3 regions of the Burkholderia sp. BCC0044 genome follow, and region 3 is predicted to be linked to each of the others. Evidence: riboswitches for the same ligand, from Rfam matches in the RefSeq annotation. Region 3 holds a riboswitch; each other region holds the start of a gene.
The links. A riboswitch is a leader RNA that binds a small molecule or an ion and turns the genes downstream of it on or off. The one in region 3 is predicted to bind cobalamin.
Positions count from the first base shown of each region.

Region 1: linked by a shared signal. The riboswitch ahead of HWX14_RS31390 (iron ABC transporter permease) and the one ahead of cobG (precorrin-3B synthase) in region 3 are both predicted to bind cobalamin.
Region 2: linked by a shared signal. The riboswitch ahead of HWX14_RS35655 (CbtB-domain containing protein) and the one ahead of cobG (precorrin-3B synthase) in region 3 are both predicted to bind cobalamin.

Region 1 covers NZ_CADFDO010000006.1:245,236-250,733, reverse strand. The annotation lists gene lgt (prolipoprotein diacylglyceryl transferase) at 1-833, shown strand, start outside; gene HWX14_RS31415 (SIMPL domain-containing protein) at 970-1,710, opposite strand; gene HWX14_RS31410 (EVE domain-containing protein) at 1,892-2,353, opposite strand; RNA gene ssrS (6S RNA) at 2,424-2,605, opposite strand; gene HWX14_RS31400 (cell division protein ZapA) at 2,687-3,001, opposite strand; gene HWX14_RS31395 (hypothetical protein) at 2,998-3,348, opposite strand; cobalamin riboswitch at 3,503-3,752, shown strand; gene HWX14_RS31390 (iron ABC transporter permease) at 3,794-4,909, shown strand; gene HWX14_RS31385 (ABC transporter ATP-binding protein) at 4,906-5,498, shown strand, end outside.
Region 2 covers NZ_CADFDO010000010.1:149,529-155,026, reverse strand. The annotation lists gene HWX14_RS35665 (inorganic phosphate transporter) at 8-1,600, opposite strand; gene HWX14_RS35660 (histidine phosphatase family protein) at 1,767-2,354, opposite strand; cobalamin riboswitch at 2,401-2,544, shown strand; gene HWX14_RS35655 (CbtB-domain containing protein) at 2,577-2,786, shown strand; gene HWX14_RS35650 (CbtA family protein) at 2,800-3,522, shown strand; gene HWX14_RS35645 (LysR family transcriptional regulator) at 3,544-4,452, opposite strand; gene metE (5-methyltetrahydropteroyltriglutamate--homocysteine S-methyltransferase) at 4,580-5,498, shown strand, end outside.
Region 3 covers NZ_CADFDO010000001.1:619,868-625,365, forward strand. The annotation lists gene HWX14_RS02825 (cobalt-precorrin-5B (C(1))-methyltransferase) at 1-397, opposite strand, end outside; gene cbiE (precorrin-6y C5,15-methyltransferase (decarboxylating) subunit CbiE) at 397-1,677, opposite strand; cobalamin riboswitch at 1,880-2,071, shown strand; gene cobG (precorrin-3B synthase) at 2,180-3,580, shown strand; gene HWX14_RS02840 (precorrin-8X methylmutase) at 3,573-4,199, shown strand; gene HWX14_RS02845 (precorrin-2 C(20)-methyltransferase) at 4,196-4,930, shown strand; gene cobJ (precorrin-3B C(17)-methyltransferase) at 4,927-5,498, shown strand, end outside.

The DNA of each region.
Region 1 (5,498 bases), on a different contig from region 3:
ACGGCCTCATGTATCTCGTCGGCTTCATCGCTGCGATCGTCGTCGGCCGGATCCGCCTGAAGCTGCCGCACGTCGCGGCGCAGGGCTGGACCGCGAAGGACATCGACGACATGATGTTCTACGGCGTGCTCGGCACCGTGCTCGGCGGCCGGCTCGGCTATGTGCTGTTCTACAAGGCCGATTTCTACTTCTCGCATCCGCTCGACGTGTTCAAGGTGTGGGAAGGCGGCATGTCGTTTCACGGCGGCTTCCTCGGCGTGACGCTCGCGATGATGCTGTTCGCGTGGCAGCGCAAGCGGCACTGGCTGCAGGTCACCGATTTCGTCGCGCCGATGGTGCCGTTGGGGCTCGCGGCCGGGCGGCTCGGCAACTTCATCAACGGCGAACTGTGGGGCCGCGTGACCGATCCGACGGCGCCGTGGGCGATGCTGTTCCCCGGCGCGATGCGCGACGACGCGGCATGGCTGCCGAAGCATCCGGAGCTCGTCGAGAAGTGGCATCTCGCCGACGTGTTCATGCAATACCAGATGCTGCCGCGCCATCCTTCGCAGCTCTATGAAATCGCGCTCGAAGGCATCGCGCTGTTCTTCGTGCTGTTCCTGTTCGCGCGCAAGCCGCGGCCGATGGGCGCGATATCCGCGCTGTTCCTGATCGGTTATGGGCTCGCACGCTTCACGGTCGAGTTCGCGCGCGAGCCCGATGATTTTCTCGGCCTGCTCGCGCTCGGCCTGTCGATGGGGCAGTGGCTGTCGCTGCCGATGATCCTCGCGGGTGTCGCGATGATGGTCTGGGCGTATCGCCGCCGCGCGGCGAACGCGAATGCGGCTGCGTGAAGTGGCTGCATGCGGTGGCTGCTTGACGCGGTATCGATGTACGCGTGATCGGCGCGTGCATCGGTCACCCGGATGCACATGAAAACGCCGGCCCTCGGGCCGGCGTTTTTCGTTTTCGACTGCTGCGCGATGCGCGTTACTTCATCTGCACCGAGCCGTTGACGGTGACCGACACGGTGGCCTTGCCGCCTTCGACCGCGATCGGCGCGCTCATCTTCGCGCTGTCCATCGGCGCCGCGGCCATCGCCATCATGCGCGGATACGGCTGCACGTTGCGGCCGCTGCCGACGTTCACATCGCGGATCGTGTAGCTGCTGTAGCCGAAGGCCTTCGCGGCTTCGTCCGCGCGGGCGCGGAACGACTTGATCGCCTCGGTCGTGAGCTTCTGCTCGGCCGTGCGCTGCGCTTCCGGCGACAGCGAGAACTCGACGTTCGCGACCTGCATCAGGTTCGACAACTGGCCTGCCAGCTTCGACGCCGCGGCGAAATCGCGCGATTCGAGCGCGACCTCGGTGCGGCCGCGCCATGCGGAGATCTTGCCGTCGCGATCGGTGCTCGGATACACGGAGAACGCGCCCGTGTGCGCGGTGACGCCCGATACGCCCTTCGCCTGCGACAGGGCCGCGTCCGCGCGCTGGTTCAACTGCGCGGTGAGGCTGCCCGGATCCTTGGCCTGCTGCTCGTAGAACAGCGTGATGTGGATGATGTCCTGCGGCACGTCGGCACTGGCCTGCGACGACAGCGACAGCACGCCCGCCGGCTCCGGAAAGTGCGGGTTCGCCGTCTGGGCGTGCGCGGCGGGCGACGCGAGCGTCAGCGCGACGGGAACGGCGGCGGCGAGGGCGAGCGACAGCGCGAGTGCGGATTTCTTGGTCATTGTTGGACTCCTTGTGCGAGGGCGCGCACGCGGATCACGCGTGCGCGACGCGGGCGTACCGCGCGACGAAAAAAACGACGGCCGGCCCGATCGGCCGACAGCGGTTGCTTAGGCCGCGCGAACGTGTCGCGAGTTCCGTTGCGGCGGCGCGTACTGACCAGATTTGACCTTTGGCGCGCGCCTACTTCATCAACTTTTCGGTGATGAATCGCCATTCGGCCCGCGTGACGGGCGTGATCGACAACCGGTTGCCGCGGGCGAGCACGCGCATGTCGGCGAGCTCGTCGTGCTCGCGCAGCGCGGCGAGCGGCACGAGCGGCGACTTCTTCACGAAGCGCACGTCGACGAGCAGCCAGCGTGGCGCTTCCTGCGTCGATTTCGGGTCGTAATAGGGGCTTTTCGGATCGAACTGCGTGGGATCGGGGTAGGGCGTGGACGATACTTCGGCGAGCCCCGCGATGCCCGGCTCGGGGCAACTCGAGTGATAGAACAGTACGCCGTCGCCGATCTTCATCGTGTCGCGCATGAAATTGCGCGCCTGATAGTTGCGCACGCCGGTCCACGGCAGCGAGCGCTGCGGTGCGTTGGCGAGATCGTCGATGCTTGCTTCGTCCGGTTCGGACTTCATCAGCCAGTATTGCATGGTCGTGATCGACGCAGAAAAAGGCCGCTACAAAAGGAAACGGCATCGGGCGTTACCCGATGCCGTTGGATAGGCCCCCGCCTTGGCCGCTAGGCCGGCATCCTGAACCTGAGGTTCAGAATTGGTCGCAGTTAGCAGCACTTCGGGTACATCAGACAGAGTGACGCGCGCGCCCGTGCTACAAATTTCCGCAACCGTGCACATGGCATTGGTTCAAGGAATATATGACCTTGGCGAACCAGGCAGGGAAGCTGACTGAACTGTGTTTCGATGCGCCAATTTGACCACCGTTGACCGTCGAGATCAAGCGGAATCGACGCATCGTTTCAACCGTTACTGCGTCTCGTGCTGTGCGAGCACCGCGCCGAGCTGTTCGTTCATCTGATGCATTGTACGACGGATTTCCTCCGCCGGAAATGCTTCACCGTGCCGCACGCTCGTTTGCAGTCGCAGCAATTCCGATGCAAGCGACAGCGCCGCCATCACCGCGATGCGATCGGTGCCGCGCACCGAGCTGTTCGAGCGGATTTTCGACATTTCGGCGTCGACGCGCGCGACCGCTTCGAGCAGCGCCGCTTCGGTCTCGGCCGAACAGGCGAGCCGATAGGCCTGACCGAGAATCGAGACTTCGATCTGCTTGGTGCTCATGCATGTTCTCCGTGGCTGGCCGCGTCATCGCCATCCGTGCGCGCCTGCGCATCGAGCAGGTCGAGCTGGTTGTCGGCTTGCTCCGCGCCCTTCGAGCGCGGCAGCTTTTCGAGAATCGCGTTCAGTTTCACCTGGGCGTCGTCGATCTTCGCCGACAGCGTGTCGCGCTCGGCCGCGAGCGCATTGCGTTCGTCGCGCAGCTGCGCGAGTTCCGCGCGGACCGTGTCCGCTTCCGCGCGCAATTGCGCGACCTGCTCCTCGAGCGCGAGCCGTTCCGAGTGATAGCGCTTGTTCAGCGAAATCAGACGGCCAATATTTTGAGACAGGGTTTCGAGTTCGTTGAGCATTTGCTGCGTCCTCTAAAGACCCAGCATTTTAGCGCGGAATACCGCGCAATCCGACATCTGTAACGTTTCCAGTCGTAACACCCCTGCTTCTTGCCGCGAATCGGCGCGTCCCGCGCGGGTCCGGATGCTTCCTTGACGCTCGCGCGACCGGCTCCTAAACTGGCGCCGCCTCGGTGCTCGCGCGCAGGACGCGCGGTTAAACGGGAAGCAGGGTGTGGGCTCCACGAGCGCGCCAACCTGCGCTGCCCCCGCAACGGTAAGCGGCCGCGTCGCGTGACGCAGGCCGGCTCGGGCGCGTTTCGCGTGCAGGTCGCTCGCGGGCGCGGGCCACTGCGCGTCATCGCGCGGGAAGGCGAGCCGGTCCGCCGCCAGCCCGGATACCGGCCGAGACGGGGAGCCCGCACGGGCTCCATGACGCGCGGCCTGCGGGGAAGCGGGGCGCGCAATGTTTCACGGAACGTCCTTCGATGCCGACCCCAATCGTCCGCCACGCGCCCCTGTCGCGCCCGGCCGGCTGCCGCAAGCGGATGCGCCGCGCGTCGTGCGCGCGGCCGTGCGCGGCATGAGCGCCGCGCGCGCCGCCGTCATCTGGGCCGCGCTGGCCGCCGTGGTCGCGCTGCTGTTCGTCGCGTCGCTGTCGATCGGCAGCGTGCCGATGTCGCCATGGCAAGCGCTCGCGTCGCTCGTGCCGCACGGCGGCGATACCCTGTTCGCCGATATCGTGCGCACGCTGCGCCTGCCGCGCGCGCTCGCGGGCTTCGCGTGCGGCGCGCTGCTCGCGCTGGCGGGCGCGTTGTTGCAGGTGCTGCTGCGCAATCCGCTCGCGGAGCCGTACGTGCTGGGCGTGTCCGGCGGCGCGGCCGGCTTCGCGCTCGTCGCGATGATCGCAGGGGGCGCATGGTGGCTCGTCGACGCATCCGCGTTCGCCGGTTCGCTCGTATCGGTCGCGCTCGTGCTGGGGCTCGCGAGGCGCGAGCTGTGGCGCGGCGAATCGCGCGACGCGTCGCCGCGGCTGCTGCTCACGGGCGTCGTGATCGCGGCGGGGTGGGGCGCGCTCGTCACGCTGTTGCTGTCGCTCGCGCCCGACGCGCGGCTGCGCGGCATCATCTTCTGGCTGACGGGCGACCTGAGTGGCGCGACGGCGCCGTGGTTCGCGTGGGGCGCGCTGCTGCTGAGCGCAGGCGTCGCGCTGCCGGCCGCGCCGCAACTGAACGTGCTGCTGCGCGGCGATGCGACCGCGCTCGCGCTCGGCGTGCCGGTCGCGCGGCTGCGCGTGCGGATCTATCTCGTCGCGTCGCTGGCCGCCGCGGCCGCGGTGACGACGGCCGGCACGATCGGCTTCGTCGGGCTCGTCGTGCCGCATGCATTGCGGCTCGCGTTCGGCAACGACCAGCGGATGCTGCTGCCGGCCGCGATGCTCGCGGGCGGCGGCGGCGTGATGGCGGCCGACCTCCTCGCGCGCACCGCGATCGCGCCCGCGCAATTGCCGGTCGGCGTGATGACCGCGTTGATCGGCGTGCCGGTGTTCCTGTGGATGTTGCTGAGGAGACCGATGCGATGACGGGCCCCGCACTGAACGCCGCTGCCGGCGACATGTACTACACGGCCGTCGACCTGACGCTGAAAGCCGGCGCGCGCACGCTGCTCGACTGCTTCACGCAGGCGTTCCGCCCCGGCGAGATCTGGTGCGTCGCCGGGCCGAACGGCGCGGGCAAGACGACGCTGCTCGCCACGCTCGCCGGATTGCAGCCGCCCGCCGGCGGACACGTCGAGATCGACGGCCGGCCGCTTGCCGCGTGGCGCCCCGAACGACTCGCGCAGCGCCGCGCACTGATGCCGCAGCAATTGCACGATGCGTTCAGCGCGACCGTGTTCGACACGGTGCTGCTCAACCGCTTTCCGTATCTCGGTGGCTGGGGCTGGGAGCGCGACGGCGACCGTGCGGCCGCGCGCGATGCGCTCGCGACGTTCGACCTGAGCCCGCTCGCGTCGCGCGACGTGATGTCGCTGTCGGGCGGCGAGCGGCAACGGGTCGCGCTGGCCGCGACGCTGTGCCAGGATGCGCCGCTGATGCTGCTCGACGAACCGCTCGCGCATCTCGACCTGCATCACCAGATCGACTGTCTGACCGCGCTGGCCGCCTGGCTCGC
Region 2 (5,498 bases), on a different contig from region 3:
CCTCCAATCAGGCCAGCGACCGGAACAACCAGTAAAGCCCCGCCGCCAGCGCGATCGACGCCGGCAGCGTCAGCACCCATGCGAGGACGAGGCTGCGCACCGTGCTCCATTGCAGCCCGGAGCCGTTCGCCGCCATCGTGCCCGCGACGCCCGACGACAGCACGTGCGTCGTCGACACGGGCAGCCCGTACATGTCGGCGGCCCCGATCGTCAGCATCGCGACGAGTTCGGCCGATGCGCCCTGTCCGTACGTCAGATGCTGCTTGCCGATTTTTTCACCGACAGTTACGACGATTCGCTTCCAGCCGACCATCGTGCCGAGGCCCAGCGCGATCGCGACGGCGACCTTCACCCACGTCGGAATGAACTTGGTCGCGTGGTCGAGCTGCTTGCGATAGTTGTCGATCGCGAGCTTGTCGTCGGCGGCGAACGCGGGCTGGCCCGCCTTCTCGAGCAGACGAATGGCTTCGGACACCAGATACATCGTGTTGCGCACGTTGTCGACGTCGCGCTGCGGCACGGCCGCCATCGAGCCCGACGCGCCGACGGCGGTCGCGAGCGACGTGGACAATTGCGCGACGGCCGGCAGCACGGCGGGCGTCAGTTCACGATGCTGCACGTAGTGTTCGACGTCGGCGCGCGGGTTCGCGGACGGCGCGACGCCGTTCGTGTACTTCCCGAACGTCGCCGCCGCCTGGTTCGCGACCGCCACGAAGGTCTGCGATTCCGCGGGCGTGACGGCCTTGTTCAGTGCATAGGCGGTGGGCACCGTGCCGATCAGGATCAGCATGATGAGGCCCATCCCTTTCTGCCCGTCGTTCGACCCGTGCGCGAACGACACGCCGGTGCAGGTGAGGATCAGCAGGCAGCGAATCCAGAACGGCGGCGGCTGATCCTTCGGCGGCTCCTTGTACAGCTCCGGAATCCGCACGACGGCCTTCAGCACGAGCAGCAGCAGCGACGCACACAGGAAGCCGACGATCGGCGAGAGCAGCAGCGACTTGCCGACGCCGAGCGCCTGGCCCCAGTCGACGCCGCTCGTGCCGGACGGCCCGTGCATCAGCTGGTTCATCAGCCCGACGCCGATGATCGACCCGATCAGCGTATGCGAGCTCGACGACGGCAACCCGAAATACCAGGTCGCGAGGTTCCAGACGATCGCGGCGATCAGCAGCGCGAACACCATCGCGAAGCCCGAGCCGCTGCCGACCTGCAGGATCAACTCGACCGGCAGCAACTGCAGGATGCCGAACGCGACGGCACCGCTCGAGACCATCACGCCGAGGAAGTTCCACATGCCCGACCAGATCACCGCGACGTTCGGCGTCAGCGAGTGCGTGTAGATCACGGTCGCGACCGCATTCGCGGTGTCGTGGAAGCCGTTGACGAATTCGAAGCCGAGCGCGATCAGCAGTGCGGCGCCGAGCAGCAGGTACGGGAACAGTGTCCCTTCGCGAACCGGCGCCAGATCGGCGACCAGGTGCGTGGCGATATAGACGGCGCCGAGCACGAGCACCAGCAGGAACGCGGCATAGCCGATCTGCTTGGTGCGCGCGATGGAGGCCGGATTGTTCGGGGCGGACGAAGCGGGTTGATTCATGACGGCATCTCGTGAGGGAACCTCGTCCGATCCTAGCTGTGGCTAGCAGTCAGTTTGATGACAGTCGGGAGGACGAACGGTGTGTCTTACGGGATGTAAGGCGAGCGGCTGCCTGCGAAGCGTTGGGCGCGCATCGTCGGCTCACATAGTAAACATGCCAAGCGGTTTAGGTGCCGGCGCCGAGCACGATGTCCGTCGCGGCCAACGTCCAGCCGGCCGGCGACGCGACGAACGTCGTGCCCGACAGCGGCGCGACGTCGAGACGCGTGGCCGCTTCGGGACTCATCCGCCGCACATGCGCGATGGCCGCGCGGACGATCGGCGCATGCGTGATCGCGACGACGTCGCGATCACGCGGCAATCCGTCCAACCATGTGCCGACCCGATGCGCGGCGGCGTCGAACGATTCGCCGCGATGCGGCGACGCGGATGGTGTGCCGATCCACGCCGCAAGTTCGTCAGGCAGGTCGCGTGCGAGATCGTGCAGCCGCTTGCCGCGCCAGTGGCCGTAGTCGATGTCGCGCAGCGCGTCGTCGATCTCGGCGTGCAGCCCGAGCGCGTCGGCCGTCTGCCTCGCGCAGCATGCCGGGCTGCACAGCACGAGCGCGCCCGCAACGCCCGTCCACCGGCCGCGCAGCGCAGCGGCTTCGGCGAGCCCGGGCGCGTCGAGCGGATCGTCGTCTGGAAACGTGCCGGTGCGCATGGCGCGGGTCGATGCGTGGGCGATCAGGCAGAGCGAGGCAGGCAGGGTCATGTCGGTTGTCGGATGATCCGGAACGGGGCGCGCTCGCCCACGTGTCATCGCTTCAATACGCGAACGTTCGCGCGTACAATTCGCCCGATACGAAGCGCGGAAGCCGGTGCAATTCCGGCGCGGTCGCGCCACTGTAACCGGGGAATCGATGATCCCGGAAGCCAGACCTGCCTTCGTACCCATCCATCATTTGTCGGGGCGCGATTCCCCTGAGGTGCATCCATGAGCGAAGCAGTGCTGAAGCCGGCGGTCGTGCCGGCACCCATCCCCGTCCGTGAGCTGTTGCCGTGGGCCGTGTTCGTCGGCCTGATCCTGCTGCTCGCGCTGTATTTCGTCGGTGCGGAACAGGGCGCGACGTCGCTCGTGCCGGGCATGTATGTACACGAATTCGTGCACGACGGCCGCCATCTGCTCGGCTTTCCCTGCCACTGACGCGGAGCCTGCGATGGTCGGAAAGCTGCTCATGCGCGGGATGCTCGCAGGCATCGCCGCGGGCCTCCTCACGTTCGGTTTCGCCAGGATCGTCGGCGAACCGCAAGTCGATCAGGCAATCTCCTTCGAAGAAAAAAACGCCGCCGCCCAAGGCGAGGCGCCGGAGCCCGAGCTGGTCAGCCGCCAGACGCAGGCCGGCCTCGGGCTGCTGACGGGCGTCGTGACCTACGGCGCGGCATTCGGCGGGCTGTTCTCGCTGGTCTTCGCGTATGCGTACGGACGCGGCAGCCGCCTGCCGGCACGGCCGCTGGCCGCGTGGCTCGCGCTGGCCGCGTTCGTCGCGCTCGTGATCGTGCCGAATCTCAAGTACCCGGCCAATCCGCCGTCGGTCGGCGACCCCGACACGATCGGCTATCGCACCGGCCTGTTCTTCCTGATGATCGCGATCTCGGTCGCGACGATGGTGTTCTCGGTCGGCGTGCGCCGCCATCTGCTGGCGAAGCTCGGCCAGTGGAACGCGTCGATCGTCGCCGGGCTGGTGTTCGTCGCGATCATCGCGGCCGTGCAGATCGGGTTGCCTTCGGTCAGCGAGCTGCCGGCCGATTTCCCGGCGGCCTTGCTGTGGAAGTTCCGCGTGGCGGCCATCGGCATGCAGGTGATCATGTGGACGACGATCGGCCTGCTGTTCGGCGCGTGGGTCGAGCGCGGCGAGCGCGCCGGCATGCGCGCCACCTGACGCGATCGCAACCGGGCGCGCCTAGCGCAGCATGCGTGGCGCGCTCCACGTCGATTCGCGCGCCAGCGCGACGAACGCGGCCAGATAGTCGATCGATGCGTCCGCTTCGCGGATGCCGAGGAAGATCTGCTTCGCGATGCCGTTCTTGCCCAGCTTGACCGGCACGACCGGCATCCGGTCCGCGTACTCGTCGGCGAGCCACCGCGGCAGCGCGGCCACGCCGCGCCCGCTCGCGACCATCTGCAACATGATGTCGGTCGTCTCGATCGACTTGTGCCGCCTCGGCACGATGCCGGCCGGCGTCAGGAACTGGTTGTAGATGTCGAGCCGGTCGGTTTCGACCGGGTACGTGATCAGGATCTCGTCGGTCAGTTGCTCGGGCGTCACGTAGTCGGCATTCGCGAACCGGTGCGAATCCGCGACCACCAGCACCTGTTCGTAGTCGAACACGGGATCGAAGCGCAGCCCCGGCTTGTTCAGCGGATCGGGCGTCACGAGCACGTCGATGTCGTAGCCGAACAGCGCGCCGATGCCGCCGAACTGGAAGCGCTGCTTCACGTCCACGTCGACGTCGGGCCAGCGCGACAGGTACGGCGACACGACCTTCAGCAGCCACTGGTAGCACGGGTGGCACTCCATCCCGATGCGCAGCGTGCCGCGCTCGCCCTTCGCGTACTGCTTCATCCGCTCCTCGGCGAGCTCGAACTGCGGCAGCAGCCGGTTCGCCAGCTTCAGCAGATACTGGCCGCCCTGCGTGAGCCGCAGGCCGCGGCCTTCCCGATCCCAGATCGGCGTGCCGAGCTGCTGCTCGATTTTCCTGACGGTGTGGCTGAGCGCCGATTGCGTGAGGTGCAGCGCGTTGGCCGCCGCGGTCAGCGAGCCCTGGCGCTCGACTTCACGAATGACGACGAGATGGAATCGTTCCAGCATGGATCGCGCGCATCCCACGGATGCATGAAAAATGTTAATGGATGAATGAAATAATGCCATTTTATTTCATGGTTTGAAATCCCTATGATGGCTGCCGGATCTACTCTTTCTTCTGGACGGCAGCTTCATGGTCACGACACACAACCTCGGTTTTCCGCGCATCGGCGCGAAGCGCGAACTCAAGTTCGGTCTCGAACGCTACTGGAAGGGTGAATCGTCGCGCGACGAACTGAAGGCGCTCGGCGCCGAGCTGCGCCGGCGCCACTGGCACGACCAGCGCGATCTCGATCTCGCGCCGATCGGCGACTTCGCGTTCTACGACCAGGTGCTCGACATGAGCTTCACGCTCGGCAACCTGCCGAAGCGCGTGCAGGATTTCCACGGCGATGCGCTCGACAACTATTTCCGCGTCGCGCGCGGCCGTTCGGCGCAGTCGGCGGAAGAGCATGCGGCGTGCTGCGGCGGGGTCGCGGCCGGTGAAATGACGAAGTGGTTCGACACGAACTATCACTACATCGTGCCGGAGTTCCATGCGGACACGAACTTCTCGCTCGATCCGTCGCGCCTGCTGCAGCAACTCGCCGAAGCGAACGCGCAGGGCGTGAATGCGAAACCGGTGATTCTCGGCCCCGTCACGTACCTGTGGCTCGGCAAGGCGAAGGACGATTCCGATCGCCTCGCGCTGCTGCCGAAGCTGCTGCCGGTGTACGGTGCGCTGCTCGATACGCTGACCGCGCAGGGCGTCGAATGGGTGCAGATCGACGAGCCGATCCTCGTGACCGAACTCGACGCCGAATGGCGCCAGGCATTCCGTACCGCGTATGCGGCGCTGGAAACGCGCCGCATCAAGCTGCTGCTCGCCACTTACTTCGGCCAGCTTCAGGACAACCTGACGCTCGCGGCGTCGCTGCCGGTCGACGGCCTGCATATCGACGCGATCAATGCACGCGACGAAGTCGACGCGCTGGTGCGCGAACTGCCGGCCGAGCGCGTGCTGTCGGTGGGCGCGATCAATGGCCGCAACATCTGGAAGACCGACCTGAACG
Region 3 (5,498 bases):
TGGTCATCATCTGGCGCGGCACCGGGTTGATCGCCGGTTCGCCGACCGGCAGCGTCAGCCCCGCACGCGTGACCGTACCGACGCCCGGCCCCGCATGAAAGCGCACGCCGGGCGCCGCCGCGAGCGCGACGCGCGCGAAGATCAGCGCGCCGTGCGTGACGTCCGGATCGTCGCCGGCATCCTTGATCGTGCCGGCTTCGGCGCCGTCGGCCGTGGCGCGGCAGAATTCGAGCCGCATCATCACGCGCCGCCCCTTCGGCAGCACGATCTCGACCGCGTCGTCCGCCTGACCCGCGAGCAGCAGCCGCGCGGCCGCGAGCGACGTCGCGGTCGCGCAACTGCCGGTCGTGTAGCCGAAGCGCAGCGGCGCGGGCTGTTCGGGGGTTTCGTCGCGCATCACGCGTCCGTTGGGTTCGACGGGTTCGACATATTCGATGAGCCGGCCGCGTCGACCGCGTCGGCTACGTCTGCCGCGTCGGGCTTGCGCACGTCGTACAGCGTGACCGGCAGCGGCTGCCGCCACGTGTCGAAGCGGCCGAGCGGCTCCGCATGCGCGAACGACACGCGCGTGAGCGTGCCGCCATGCGCATCGCGCCACGCGGCGAGCGCGATCTCGCCCTGCAGCGTGACCGCGTTCGCGACCAGCCGCCCGCCGGGTTTCAGCGCTGCCCAGCACGTGTCGAGCACGCCAGGCGCGGTCGCGCCGCCGCCGACGAAGATCGCGTCGGGCGCGGCGAGCCCCGCGAGCGCATCGGGCGCACGGCCCGCGACGAGCTGCAGGCCCGGCACGCCGAGCGTATCGCGGTTGTGTTCGATGAAGCGCAGCCGTTCCGCATGCGCTTCGATCGCGATCGCCTGGCAGGATGGATGCGCGCGCATCCATTCGACGCCGATCGAGCCGCTGCCGGCGCCGACGTCCCACAGCAGTTCGCCGGCCGCGGGCGCGAGGCGCCCGAGCGTCATCGCGCGCAGGTCGCGCTTGGTGAGCTGGCCGTCGTGGCGGTACGCGTCGTCGGGCAGGCCGGGCGTGAGCGCGCGGCGCGGCGCGTCGGGGCCCGCCCGGCAGTCGAGTGCGACGAGATTGAGTGCGGCCGTTTCGTCGACGTTCCAGTCCTGCGCGAGGCCGTCGATCCGCCGCTCGAGCGGGCCGCCCAGATGTTCGAACACGCTGATGCGCGTCGGCCCGAAGCCGCGGGCGGCGAGTTCGGCCGCGACCGCGGCCGGCGTGCGGCCGTCGGCGCTCAGCACGAACAGGCGCCGGCCCGGCAGCAGGTGGCGCGCCAGCGTCGCGAGCGGACGCCCGACGAGCGAGACGGCGCCGACGTCCTGCAGCGCCCAGCCCAGGCGTGCGGCCGCGAGCGACAGCGACGACGGCGCGGGCAGCACGCGCCATTCGTCGGGAGAAAGCGCGCGGGCGAGCGTCGCGCCGACGCCGAACAGCATCGGGTCGCCGCTCGCGAGCACGCATACGGGCGCGCCGCGGCGCGCGAGCAGCCCCGACAGGTCGAACGGCGACGGCCATGCTTCGCGCGCGGCCCGCAGCCGCGCGGGCAGCATGTCGAGATGCCGTTTCGCGCCGACCACGTGCGTCGCGTCGAGCAGCGCGCGCCGCGCGTGGCGTCCGAGCCCCGCGTAACCGTCGTCGCCGATGCCCACTACCGTCAGCCACGCCGTCATGCACCCTTCCCCATCGTTCGATTTCATCGTGTCGCCGCGCGGCCGCGAAAGCGCCGGTGCAGCCGTCCGCATTGCAAAAAACGGCATGGTACCGTGTTCGACCCGGCGTTTCATCTGCCGGCCCGCCCGCGCCCGGCCATTGCCCGCTTCGCCCGCCGCGAACGGCCAGCCGGTCGCGAATCGCGGCCGAAATCGGGTATCCTACGGCCGTTCGTTCGCCGGTGCCCTTCGGGGCCGAAGAGGGAACACAGGGCGCGCCGCGCGCCGCTGTGGCTGCCCCCGCAACTGTAGACAGCGAGCCGATCTCCTCCTCATGCCACTGGTTTCACCGGGAAGGCCGGGAGACGGCGCCGACCTGTCAGCCAGGAGACCTGCCGGCCAGAAAGTGCGTGCGTGCCAGTCGGCGTCGGGCGGGGTGTACCGATGCGTTGGCCGCGGCGCCACACCCTGTTCCGGTATCCCGTTGAATTCCGCCCCCGATTCGATTCCTGCATCGCCCGTCGTGCGCCCGTCGGCCTGCCCGGGGCTTGTGCGCGTGGTCGCGGCCGCCGACGGCGGGCTGTGCCGGATCAAGCTGCCGGGCGGCCGGCTCGACGCACGGCAGGCGCACGCGATCGCCGCTGCCGCGCGCCGGTACGGCTCCGGCGCGATCGATGCGACCAATCGCGCGAATCTCCAGCTGCGCGGCATTCGCGACGGCGCGGCCGATGCGCTCGCGCATGCGTTGCTCGATGCGGGGCTCGGCCCGCGCGCAAGCGCCGACAATGCCGCCTTCGATGCGGCCGCGCTCGCGGCGAGCGACGACGTGCGCAACCTGATGCTGAGCCCGCTCGCCGGGCACGACCCCGCCGCGCTCGTCGATAGCCACGCGCTCGCCGGGCCGCTGCTCGACATGCTGGCGAGCGAGCCGCGTCGCGGCGAACTGTCGCCGAAATGCTCGATCCAGCTCGACGGTGGCGAAACCGTCGCCGCGCTCGATCATCCGCACGACATCTGGCTCGCCGCGTGGCGTCGCGGCGACGGCGCGGTACGTCTCGCGGCGGGGCTGGCCGGCTGTCCGCCGGTTGCGCACGGCGACCGGCCCGCGTCGGTCGACGTGTCGATCGATCAGGGCGTCGCGCTGGTTCGCGCGCTGCTGCTCGCGTTCCTCGATCTCGCGCCGGCCGACGTCACGCGGATGCGCGCATTGCTGGCGACGTGCGACGAACGCACGCTGTTCCACCGCGCGCAACACTATCTGCCCTTCCCGCTCGCGGCCGATCCGGCGCTCGCCGGCTGGCGGCGCACGCGTGCCGACCCTGCGTTACGTTTCGGCGCGCACCCGTCGCGCGATGCGGCGCGTTGCAGCGTCGGCGCGCAGTTCGCGCTCGGGCGGCTCGACGCGGCGCAACTGGAACGGCTCGCCGCGCTGGCCGAAGCCGACGGCGACGGCACGCTGTCGATGACGCCGTGGCAAGGCGTGTTCATGCACGGCGTGCCGAACGAACGTGCGGCTGCGACATACGAAGCCCTCGCGTCGATCGGCCTCGTGTGCGCAGCGTCCGACCCGCTGGCGACGCTCGTCGCCTGCACCGGCAGCGCGGGCTGCGCGAAAGCGCACGCCGACACGAAACACGACGCGCGCGCGCTCGCCGCGCGACTTGGCCGTCCGCTCGACGTGCATCTGACCGGTTGCGAGCGCCACTGCGCGCTGTCGCACCCCGCCGCGCATACGCTCGTCGCGGTGGCGCCCGGACATTACGACCTTTATACGCTCGTCGCGGTGGCGCCCGGACATTACGACCTTTACCGGCGCGACGCAGCCGCGGGCCTCGGCGCCCCGCTCGCGCGCCATCTGACGATTGACCAGGCCGCGGTCCGACTCATGGACGCGCGGCACAGCCAGGACACCACCGATGCTTGACTATATTCGCGACGGGCAGGAAATCTACCGCCAGTCGTTCGCGACGATCCGCGCCGAGGCCGACCTGTCGCAGGTGCCGCCCGATCTCGAGAAACTCGCGGTGCGCGTGATTCACGCGAGCGGGATGGTCGACGTCGCGTACGACCTGCGCTTCTCGGCCGGCGCCGGCACGGCCGGCCGCACGGCGCTCGCGGCCGGCGCGCCGATCCTGTGCGACGCGAGGATGGTCGCCGAAGGCATCACGCGCGCGCGGCTGCCCGCGGCCAATCGCGTGATCTGCACGCTCGGCGAGCCGGAGGTGCCCGACCTCGCCCAACGTCTCGGCAACACGCGTTCGGCCGCCGCGCTCGAACTGTGGCGTCCGCATCTCGCGGGCAGCGTCGTCGTGATCGGCAATGCGCCGACCGCGCTGTTCCACCTGCTCGACATGATCGACGCCGGCGCGCCGCGCCCCGCGCTGATCGTCGGTTTCCCGGTCGGCTTCATCGGCGCGGCCGAATCGAAGGCGGCGCTCGACGCCGACAGCCGCGGCGTGCCGTACGTCACGCTGCTCGGCCGGCGCGGCGGCAGCGCGATGGCCGCCGCCGCGGTCAATGCGCTCGCAACGGAGGTCGAATGACGACTGCGCGCGGACGGCTGTTCGGTGTCGGCGTCGGCCCCGGCGATCCCGAACTGATGACGATCAAGGCGCTGCGCGTGCTGCAGGCGGCGCCCGTGGTCGCGTATTTCGTCGCGAAGGGCAAGAAAGGCAACGCATACGGCATCGTCGAAGCGCACCTGCTCGACGGGCAGACGCAACTGCCGCTCGTCTATCCGGTGACGACCGAGGCGCTGCCGCCGCCGCTGTGCTACGAGACGGTGATCGCCGATTTCTACGACACCGCGGCCGAGATCGTCGCGGCGCACCTCGATGCAGGCCGCGACGTCGCGGTGATCTGCGAAGGCGACCCGTTCTTCTACGGCTCGTACATGTACCTGCACGACCGCCTCGCGCCGCGCTACGACACCGAGGTGATCCCCGGCGTGTGCGCGATGCTCGGCGGCACGGCCGTGCTCGGCCAGCCGCTCGTCTATCGCAACCAGAGCCTGTCGGTGCTGTCGGGCGTGCTGCCCGAGCACGAACTGCGCGAGCGGCTCGCGCGGGCCGACGCGGCCGTCGTGATGAAGCTCGGCCGCAATTTCGACAAGGTGCGGCGCGTGCTCGACGAACTCGGGCTCGCGAAGCGCGCGCTGTACGTCGAGCGCGCGACGATGGCGAACCAGCGCATCGTGCCGCTCGACGAAGTCGATCCGATGGCGTCGCCGTATTTCTCGCTGCTCGTCGTGCCGGGGGAAAAATGGCAAGGATGACGACGCCGCCCGCGATCGTGATACTCGGCGCGGGTGCGCTCGATACCGCGCGGCGTATCCAGGCGCGCTATCCGGGCGCAAGCGTGCACGGTCTCACGTCGCGCGTCGACGCCGACGTGCCGTTCGACGAACTCGGCGCGCACCTGCGTGAACTCTATGCGCGCGGCTTGCCGATCGTCGCGCTGTGCGCGGCCGGCATCGTGATCCGCTGCCTCGCGCCCGCGCTTGCCGACAAGGGCGTCGAGCCGCCGGTGCTCGCGGTCGCGGAGGACGGCTCGGCCGTCGTGCCGCTGCTCGGCGGGCTGACGGGCGTCAACGTGATCGCGCGCGAAATCGCCGACTGCGTCGGCGTCGCGCCGGCGATCACGACGAGCGGCGAACTACGCTTCGGCGCGTGCGTGCTCAATCCGCCGGAAGGCTATGCGCTCGCCGATCTCGCGCAGGGCAAGCGCTTCGTGTCCGACCTGCTCGCGGGCGCGTCGACGCGCATCGACGGCGCGGCGCCATGGCTCGACGACGTCGCGCTGCCGCGTGATGCCGCGGCAGCGCGCGCGATTCGCGTGACGCC